Regions from separate parts of the Microbacterium sp. CCH5-D1 genome, predicted to be linked through region 2. Evidence: predicted binding sites of a transcription regulator. Region 2 holds the regulator's gene; the other holds the start of a gene.
The links. Region 2 encodes HspR, which represses chaperone genes until heat shock. Its sites were predicted from a motif close to AAGTTGAGTCNNNNNGACTCAACTT; they were not measured.
Positions count from the first base shown of each region.

Region 1: AX744_RS05120 (ATP-dependent Clp protease ATP-binding subunit) is a predicted target of HspR. The motif match lies at 2,927-2,951, and genes of this name have one in related genera.

Region 1 is NZ_LSJW01000077.1:12,236-17,244, reverse strand. Features, by position in the region: gene AX744_RS05135 (GlxA family transcriptional regulator) at 1-780, shown strand, start outside; gene AX744_RS05130 (NRDE family protein) at 915-1,619, opposite strand; gene coaBC (bifunctional phosphopantothenoylcysteine decarboxylase/phosphopantothenate--cysteine ligase CoaBC) at 1,688-2,887, shown strand; gene AX744_RS05120 (ATP-dependent Clp protease ATP-binding subunit) at 3,015-5,009, shown strand, end outside.
Region 2 is NZ_LSJW01000032.1:13,273-18,281, reverse strand. Features, by position in the region: gene dnaK (molecular chaperone DnaK) at 1-129, shown strand, start outside; gene AX744_RS02005 (nucleotide exchange factor GrpE) at 132-788, shown strand; gene AX744_RS02000 (DnaJ C-terminal domain-containing protein) at 796-1,779, shown strand; gene AX744_RS01995 (heat shock protein transcriptional repressor HspR) at 1,922-2,335, shown strand; gene AX744_RS01990 (hypothetical protein) at 2,389-3,321, opposite strand; gene AX744_RS01985 (DUF4185 domain-containing protein) at 3,390-4,550, shown strand; gene AX744_RS01980 (ABC transporter substrate-binding protein) at 4,706-5,009, shown strand, end outside.

The DNA.
Region 1 (5,009 bases), on a different contig from region 2:
TACGAAGCCGACCTCGTGGTGTTCTGCCCTCTTCCCCGGGAGAACTGGGGCGACGTGGATCCGCTTCTGGTCGACGTCGCCCGCCATGCGGTCGACCGCGGCGCGTGGGTGATGAGCGTGTGCAGTGGATCGTTCATCCTTGCCGCTGCCGGGGTGCTCGACGGTCGACGCGCCACCACGCACTGGATGTACGCGCACGTCATGGCCGACATGTATCCGCAGATCGACATCGACCCCGACGTGCTGTTCGTGCAGGACGGCAAGATCATCACGAGTGCCGGCACCGCGGCGGGCATCGACGCCTGCCTGCATCTGCTCCGGCAGGAGGTGGGTGCCGAGCTCACCAACCGCATCGCCCGCCGGATGGTCGTGCCCCCGCAGCGCGACGGAGGCCAGGCACAGTTCATCGATCGCCCCATCCCCGTCGTCCCCACCGATTCGCTCGCCGCGGTCGCCGACTGGGCTGTCGAGCACCTGCGCGAAGACCTCGGTGTCGACCAGCTGGCGGCCAGGGCCCTCATGTCGCCGCGCACGTTCGCCCGCCGGTTCAAAGCCGAATACGGCGCGACGCCGGCGGCCTGGCTCGCGCGTCAGCGCATCATCCACGCGCAGCGGATGCTGGAGCGCACCGACCTGCCGCTCGAGCACATCGCCGACGAGTGCGGATTCGGTTCAGCGGCTGTGCTGCGGCAGAACTTCGCGAGAGTGCTCGGGCTGACCCCCACCGCCTACCGTGCGCGGTTCTCCTGTGCCGAGGAATCCGCGGTGCCCGCGGCCTGAGCCGGGCGGGTCCATCACGCAGCCGGATTCAGTGTCCAGGCCGGATTCAGTGTCCAGGCCGGATTCAGTGTCCAGGCCGGATTCAGTGTTCAGCCGGGGTCGCTGCTCAGCCAGGGTCAGTGTTCAGGCCGGATTCAGTGTTCAGACCAGTGCGCCGGTGCGGGCAGTGCGACGTCGCGCACCTCGACCCCGTCCTTGGTGACGGCGGCGATGCAGTAGAGCAGGGACTGCGTGGGGTAGCCGTGCGGCCGGTTGTCGCGGATGATCGCCCTGTCGTCTTCCGGAGGGAGCGCGGTCGAAGATGCGAGCAGGGCCGTCCACTCGGCCGTCCAGTCGTCGCTGTCGGCGGTCGGACCCAGGGCGCGGAATTCGGGCAGCCACGCCTGGATCCGCGGAGTCGTCGCATCGTCGAGATCGTCGTGCGCGATCATGTGCGTTCCGGGCTCGATGGGTGTTTCGCGAAGCTCGACGCCGTCCCACGAGAGCACTCTCGCGCCGGCGGGGCCCACCTCGAGCAGGTTGAAGCCGTGCATCGGCAGCGGTGCGACCGGCGATCGGCCCGTCACCGACTCCAGAGCGAGGGCGCCGCGGGACACCGCGTGAGCTGCGGGGAGGTCACGCACGTCCGCGCGGTTCAGCAGCACGGCGAGTCGTCCTTCTGCCGGGTTCGCGGCCAGCCACGCGCCGCCCGCTCGGCGGTCGCGGATACCCACCACGCCCGGAAAGTCGTCCGGCCACCACGCTCCGAGGGAGTCCCAGGTCCGCAGCGGGTCTTCGTCGCGGACCGCCAGAAGTCGTGCGGATCCGGCATTCTCGACATCGATCACGACCGTGCACACGGCATCAAGTCTAGGTCGGCGGAACGATCGTCGGCCCGCGACGGTGGATGCTGGGGCAGAATCGAGACGTGAACATCGTGGTCGGAGTCACAGGCGGCATCGCCGCGTACAAGACGGTGCATCTGGTGCGCCTGCTCACGAAGGGCGGCCACGACGTGACCGTGGTGCCCACCGCGGATGCGCTGCGCTTCGTCGGGCTGCCTACATGGGAGGCGATCAGTCGTCACCCCGTGACAACGAGCGTGCACGAGGATGTGGCACGGGTGCGGCACGTGGCTCTCGGTCAGGCGGCCGACCTCGTGATCGTGGCGCCGGCGACCGCGAACTCGATCGCGAAGATCACTGCCGGGCTCGCCGACGATCTCCTGGGGACCACCCTGCTCGCGACCGAGGCCCCGGTGCTGATCGCTCCGGCGATGCACGCCGAGATGTGGCGGAACAGGGCGACACAGGCGAACATCGCGACCCTGCGGGAGCGCGGTGTGCACCTGGTGGGTCCTGCCGACGGTGAGCTCGCCGGTGGTGACAGCGGTCCCGGCCGGATGTCGGAACCCGAGGAGATCTTTGCCGCCGCGCAGGCGCTGCTGGCTCCCGGTGACCTCGCCGGCGTGCGGGTGGTGGTCTCGGCCGGCGGCACTCGCGAGCCGATCGATCCCGTGCGTTTCCTCGGCAACCGCTCCAGCGGCCGGCAGGGTGCGGCGCTCGCCGCGGAGGCGGCCGCTCGCGGAGCCGAGGTGACCCTGGTGTCGGCGAACATCTCGGGTGACGTGCTCGCCGATGTGCGGCATCCGTCGATCCGCGTCGTCGGCGTGGGCTCCGCGATCCAGCTCGCAGAGGTGATGAAGCGTGAGGCCGCAGAGTCGGACGTGATCGTGATGGCCGCCGCGGTCGCCGACTACCGACCGGTCGCGGTCTCGGAGCGCAAGCTCACCAAGGAGGGCGGCGGGGTACCCGCCATCGAGCTGATCGAGAACGAGGACGTCGTCGCAGCCCTGGCCTCTGCACGTCGCCCGGGTCAGCTCGTCGTCGGCTTCGCAGCCGAGACTCCGGAGGACGAGGCCGAACTGCTCGCTCGCGCTCGCGGCAAACAGCAGCGCAAGGGTGTCGACCTGCTGGTGGTGAACGAGGTCGGCTGGGAGCGCGGGTTCGAGAGCGCGGAGAATGCCGTGCACATCCTGGGCCCCGGCGGTGCGGTGGCGGCGACCGTCTCCGGCTCCAAACGCGCTGTCGCGTCCGCGATCTGGGACGCGATCGGACGGGAGCGCTGACGAGGCGGACGGACTGGAGGAGAATCTCGGCGAGTGCTAAACTTGAGTCAATCAGACTCAACTTTGATCCCGTCCTCCGACTTGGTGGACGGGAGACGACCAGAAGGAGCAACTCCAGGAGGAGCGCATGACCACCCCGCAGACCGGCAACCAGAACCAAGAGCAGCAGTCCGCCCTCGAGCAGTTCGGCATCAACCTCACCGACCGTGCCCGCGAAGGCAAGCTCGACCCCGTGATCGGACGCGACAGCGAGATCCGTCGGGTCAGTCAGGTGCTCACCCGACGCACGAAGAACAACCCCGTGCTGATCGGCGAGCCCGGCGTCGGTAAGACCGCCGTCGTCGAAGGCCTCGCCCAGCGCATCGTCGCCGGCGACGTCGCCGAGTCCCTCAAGGACAAGGAGCTGGTCACGCTCGACATCTCCGCCCTCGTGGCCGGCGCCATGTACCGCGGCCAGTTCGAGGAGCGGCTGAAGCAGGTGCTCAAGGAGATCACCGAGTCCGACGGGCAGGTCATCACGTTCATCGATGAGCTGCACGTGCTGATGGGCGCCGGTGGCGGTGAAGGCTCGGTCGCCGCATCCAACATGCTGAAGCCGATGCTGGCCCGCGGCGAGTTGCGGTTGATCGGCGCGACCACCCTCAACGAGTATCGCGAGTTCATCGAGAAGGACGCAGCGCTCGAGCGCCGCTTCCAGCAGGTCTACGTCGGTGAGCCCACGGTCGAGGACACGATCGCGATCCTCCGCGGCCTCAAGGGTCGGTACGAGGCGCACCACGGGGTGACCATCTCCGACAGTGCTCTCGTTGCTGCTGCGGCCCTGTCGAACCGGTACCTGCCCGCGCGTCAGCTGCCCGACAAGGCGATCGACCTGATCGACGAGTCGATGTCGCGGCTCAAGATGGAGATCGACTCGTCTCCGGTCGAGATCGACCAGCTCAAGCGTCAGGTCGACCGGATGAAGCTCGAGGAGCTCGCCCTCAAGCGCGAGAAGGACGCTGCGTCCAAGGAGCGACTGAGCGCCTTGCGCGAGCAGCTCGTCGGCATGGAGCGACAGCTCGCCGAGCTCGAAGCCCGCTGGGCGCGCGAGCGTCAGGGTCTGAACCGGGTGGGCGAGCTCAAGAAGCAGCTCGACGACGCGATCACGCAGCGCGACCTCGCCATGCGCAATGCCGACTACACGAAGGCTTCGAAGCTCGAGTACGAGACGATCAAGCGCCTGGAGCGCGACATCGCGGAGGCCGAGCAGGCGGAGGACACCGCGTCGAGCGAGCCTCGCATGGTCAACGAGCAGGTGACCGAGGAGGACATCGCGGCCGTGATCGCCGCGTGGACCGGCATCCCCGTCGGCCGGTTGCTGCAGGGTGAGAGTGAGAAGCTGCTGCACCTGGAGAACGAGCTCGGCAAGCGCCTGATCGGGCAGAAGGACGCCGTGAAGGCCGTGTCCGACGCCGTCCGCCGTTCGCGCGCGGGGATCAGCGACCCCGGTCGTCCGACCGGATCGTTCCTGTTCCTCGGCCCGACCGGTGTCGGCAAGACCGAGCTTGCCAAGGCGCTGGCGGAGTTCCTCTTCGACGACGAGCACGCCATGGTGCGCATCGACATGTCGGAGTACGGCGAGAAGCACTCGGTGTCCCGGCTCGTCGGCGCCCCTCCCGGGTACGTCGGCTACGAGCAGGGTGGTCAGCTGACCGAGGCCGTGCGTCGCCGGCCGTACAGTGTGATCCTGCTCGACGAGGTCGAGAAGGCGCACCCCGAGGTGTTCGACGTGCTGCTGCAGGTGCTCGACGACGGTCGGCTGACCGATGGGCAGGGGCGCACGGTCGACTTCTCGAACGTGATCCTGATCCTCACCTCGAACCTGGGCTCGCCCATCCTCATCGACCCCGTGCTCGCACCCGATGAGAAACGCGACCAGGTGATGGCGCTCGTGCGGCAGGCGTTCCGTCCGGAATTCCTGAACCGCCTCGACGACATCGTGATGTTCTCGGCGCTGAGCGAAGACGACCTCGCACAGATCGTGGAGCTCTCGGTCGACCAGCTGCACGACCGGCTGAAGGACCGGCGACTCACCCTCGCGGTCACTCCGGATGCGCGGGCCTGGCTCGCCGAGCGCGGGTAC
Region 2 (5,009 bases):
GCCTCCTCGCAGGCGGATGCCGCTGCCGGCGCTTCGGCTGACGGCGAGGCCCCGGCCGGTGACGCTCCCTCCTCCGACGAGGACGTCATCGACGCCGAGGTCGTCGACGACGAGGACGAGAAGAAGTAACCATGACCGACAAGAACTTCGACGAGAACCAGAATCCTGAGTCCGCCGAAGGTCGCAGCGAGGGGTCGGATGCTCAGGCATCCGGCCCCGCGCCGCACCACCAGGACTCCCGCGATGCGCAGGCCGCCGAGGGCTCGGACGAGACCCCGGCAGACGGCGCTCCCGACGACCTGACGGTCGACGACATCCTCGGCGCGACCCAGACCGGCGAGGCCGCGGCGGAAGACGCCGTGCTCGCCGACCTCGAGTCCACTCTGCTGAACGACCTCAAGCGTCTGCAGGCCGAGTACGCCAATTACCGTCGCCGCACCGAAGAGCAGCGGCAGGTCGAGATCGAGCGGGCGAAGGGCGAGGCCGCCAAGGGCCTGGTCCCCGTGCTCGACGACCTCGATCGCGCGGCCCAGCACGGTGATCTGGTCGAGGGCACGCCCTTCGCCGTGATCGCCGAGAAGGTGCGCACGGTCGTGGAGCGTCTCGGAGTGGTCGCGTACGGCGAGAAGGGCGAGGAATTCGACCCGCAGCGTCACGAGGCGATCTTCCAGCAGCCGACGCCCGGCGCCGAGAAGACCACGATCCTCGAGGTCGTCGAGGTGGGCTACCGTCTCGGTGATGTCGAGCTGCGCCCTGCGAAGGTCGTCGTCGCTGTCCCGGAAGGGTAGGTGATCGATGGCCAGCCAGGATTGGTTCGACAAGGACTTCTACAAGACCCTCGGCGTGTCCAAGGACGTCAGCGATGCGGAACTGAAGAAGACGTACCGCAAGCTCGCGCGCAAGTATCACCCGGACTCCAATCAGGGTGATGCCAAGGCCGAGGCGAAGTTCAAGGAGATCAGCGAGGCCTACTCGGTGCTCTCCGATGCGGAACAGCGCAAGGAGTACGACGAGATCCGCGCCATGGGCTCCGGTGCCCGCTTCACGGCGGGCGGCCAGGGCGCAGGCGGCTTCGAAGACGTGTTCAGCCGTTTCGGCCAGCAGGGCCGAGGGCAGACGGCGGACTTCGAGGACATCTTCGCGATGTTCAACCAGGGCCAGGGTGCGAGCTTCGGCGGCGGACGCTTCGGCCAGCCGAGCGGCGGCTACCGCGGCTTCGGCGGGCCGCAGCGCGGTGCTGACGTGACCGCGCGCACCACGCTCGACTTCGTCACCGCCGTGCAGGGCGAGACCATCTCGCTGCAGGGCGAAGACGGCAAGCCGTTCAAGGTGAAGATCCCCGCCGGTGTCGCCGACGGCCAGAAGATCCGTCTGCGCGGCCGCGGCCGGCCCTCGCCCGATGGTGGGGAGAGCGGTGACATCGTGGTGCAGATCACGGTGCGCCCGCACCCTGTCTTCACGCGCGACGGTCTCAACCTGCGCGTCGTCGTGCCCGTGACCTTCACGGAGGCGACCCTGGGGGCGACCATCGAAGTCCCGACCCTCGGCGGCGACGTGGTCAAGCTCCGCGTCGCACCGGGCACCCCCTCAGGGCGGGTGCTGCGGGTCAAGGGTCGCGGAGTCGCGACGTCGAAGGGCACGGGCGATCTGCTCGCCGAGCTCCAGGTCGCGGTGCCGACGCACCTCGACGAGGCCGCACGCGCGGCGCTGGAGAAGTTCCAGGAGCTCGAGCCCGATGAGAACCCGCGAGCCGAGTTGATGGCGAAGGCCCGGCGATGAGCAGTCGTCGGGATCACATCGCCGGGACAGGCGTTCGCGCCGGATCAGGCCGTTCTGTGAAGAACGCGCCTGTTCCGGCGCCTCTGCCTGAGTCCGCGCGTACGACAAGAGACACGGGTAGGAGAGGAGAGGGGAATCGATGATGAACGCCGACACCCCGGTGTTCGCGATCGCGGCCGCCGCCGAGCTCTCCGGCCTTCACCCTCAGACGCTGCGGCAGTACGACCGCATCGGCCTCGTCGTCCCCGGCCGCACCTCGGGCGGCTCGCGCCGCTATTCGTCTCGCAACATCGAGCAGCTGCGCGAGGTCGCACAGCTCTCCTCCGAAGGGGCGAGCCTTCCCGCGATCGCTCGTCTGCTCGACCTCGAAGACGAGAACAGGGCGCTGCGCAACCGGATCGCCGTGCTCGAAGCCGCCCTGCGCACCGAGCGGGAGAATCGCCCCGGCGTGCGCGTGTTCGCCGCGGGTTCCGCGGGCGTCGTGCCCATGCCGACCGGTCGCCGCCTGCGCCGCTCGACCGAGGTCGTGCTCTGGGACCCGCGAGGCAGCGCCTAGAGGCAGCGCCTAGAGGCAGCGCCTGGAGGCAGCGCCTGGAGGCAGCGCCTCGATCAGAGCGGCTCCACGGAGAACCGGAACGCCGCACCATTGCGGAACGGTTCGACGATCTCGAAGTTCTCGTACGCGGGACCCCCGGGGATCGGCGAAGAACTCGCCCAATAGGACCAGCGGGCGTTGACCACTGCCTCGAGCGCCGGGTGCGGGTCATCCACGCGCCAGGTCTGCACGGCTCGACGACCGAGGAAGCGCCAGTGTTCCGCGGTATCAGCGGAGTACTCGACGGACCAGGGCTCCTCCTCGTCGCCGGTGGCGCTCACCATCGCCGATTCCCCGTCGCGGGTCAGGTCGGCGAGCGGAAAGCGGCCGTGAGCGGTGAACGCGGTGCCCGAGAACTCCGGCCACAGCTCGGCAGGCGACACCACGCGGTCCGCCAGGTGCAGCAGCCGCAGTCGTGCCCAATTGCCCATCGTCGCGGTGAGGATCAGGTGTGAGAGCGGCACAGATGTCGCCCTCGTGAACCCCGCGACCTCCACCTCGTGCGGCCGGTCGGCGAAGAACCGTACCCTCACACTCACATCCGCACCGTTGGCGAAGCGTTCGACGCCGATCCAGACGGTGAGCGTCTCCACGCCCTCGACGGTACCGATCCGTCCACGGGCCGGGGCCGTCGACGGCATGGAGTTCGCACCTGCAGAATCGTCCGCCGACCAAAACCTCTTGCCCTGCTCGCCGGGATCCAGCGTGCTCGGCTCCATCTCTGAGAATCCCCGTTCTGTCGCGCCCTCCGGGACCGGCTCCACGGCGATGAAGTTCACCAGCCGCTCGTGGGGGTGGTCGAGGTAGGGGGTGAAGACGCGCAGGAGCCCGCGCGGGCCCGGTGTCGGCGGGATTCCGACCTGGAGCCCGCCGACAGGCCCCCACCGGGGCTCGGTTGCGCCGTCACCAGAGGGCCGAAGCCAGTGGGGTGTTGCGAAGTCGAGCATGTCGATGACCCTAGTGTGTTGAAATCGATTTCGCTAGATTCGAGGCATCACGTCGATCGAGGAGGATCATGTCCCGCCCTGTCGCCTTCCTTCCTGTCGTCTTCCGCCGAGTGGCCGTGGCGGTATCCCTCGTTCTGGCCGTCGCTGTTGTCGGGTGCAGTGGAGAGGGCGGTGTGATCGTCGATCCCGATCCTGACAAACCGTTCGTGCTCGATGGGGTGTCCGGCCTCACCGAGATCGCGCAGCTCACGGGGCCGGGCGCCATGAACGACACGGAGTCGGTCTCGGTCGCGGGCACCGACCTCGGATCGATGGTGAACGTCGGTGACAAGACCTTCTTCTTCTTCGGCGACACGTTCGGCGAACGCGAGCCCGGGTCGATCGGTGGGCAGGGCGGGTTCTGGCGCTCGAACGTGGCTGCGTGGACAACCGACGACGACCCGTCGGACGGCATCGAGTTCGAGGGGTGGCTGGAGGATGAGGTCGGCCTCGCCGCGCCCCTCATCGAAGGCGATCACGACGCGAACGGCGCCGGTGGCGAGGTCACGAAGATTCCGACCTACGGCTTCGCTGTCGGAGACGCGATCTACGTCTCGTACATGTCGGTGCGTTTCTGGGGCAGTCCTGGAGCCTGGGATTCCAACTACTCCGCCCTCGTCGTCTCGCGGGATCACGGATCTACATGGCGCCCTGTCGAAGGCGTGGAGTGGCCGGGTGACTCGAACTTCGTGCAGTTCGCGACGGCCGAGGTGAGGGACGGCGACGCGGACTGGATCTATTTCTGGTCGATTCCGTCCGGCCGATTCGGTGGTGTTCAGCTGATGCGCGTCCCGGCCACCGAGGAAGCCGTCGAAGACCAGTCGGAGTACTCGTACTTCGCAGGTCTCGAAGGAGGGACGCCGCAGTGGAGCGACGACCTGCGCGACGCCGAGACGATTCTGGAAGGCGCGGTCGGCGAGCTCTCGGTGATGTGGTCGACGTATCTGGACCGCTGGATCATGACCTATTCGGATGCCGGTTCGGCATACATCCGTGAGGGTGTCACGCCGTGGGGCCCGTGGGGCGAGGCGATCGAACTCGTTCCCCGCGAGGACCATCCCGGGTTGTACTCGCCGTATCTGAATCCGCGATACGTGAGCGATGGCGGACGTCGGATCTACTTCACGCTGTCGCTCTGGGATCCGTACAACGTCTTCTGGTTCTCCGCAGACCTGGAGCGCGCAGAGTGATCGACGCACGGATCATGCCTTGCGCATGAAATCGATTTCGCCTACTCTGGCGCATACCCGATCACCGACGATCCAGGGATGCGACCGGGGCCCGTCGGCGGCAGCCGAGATCACCGCAGCGACTCGATGAGGAGTCCGTTCCTGAGGAGGAACCCATGAGAATCACAACTCGTACGCGCAGGGCCGCGATCGCCGCTCTGGGCGCGCTCACGGTCGGCGTCATGCTGGCCGCGTGCGGTTCCGGCACGCCGGGGGAGTCTGCCGGCGACGGCGGCGGAGAGGACGGCGTCACCACGGTGCAGTTCTGGCACCGGACGTTCACGCCTGTGGAGAACGAGTGGTACGCCGACATCGTGAAGAAGTTCAACGCCTCGCAGGACAAGATCAAGGTCGTCGATACCGAGGTGCCCGCCGACGCGTGGGACCAGAAGATGAAGGCGGCCCAGGCCGCCGGTAAGG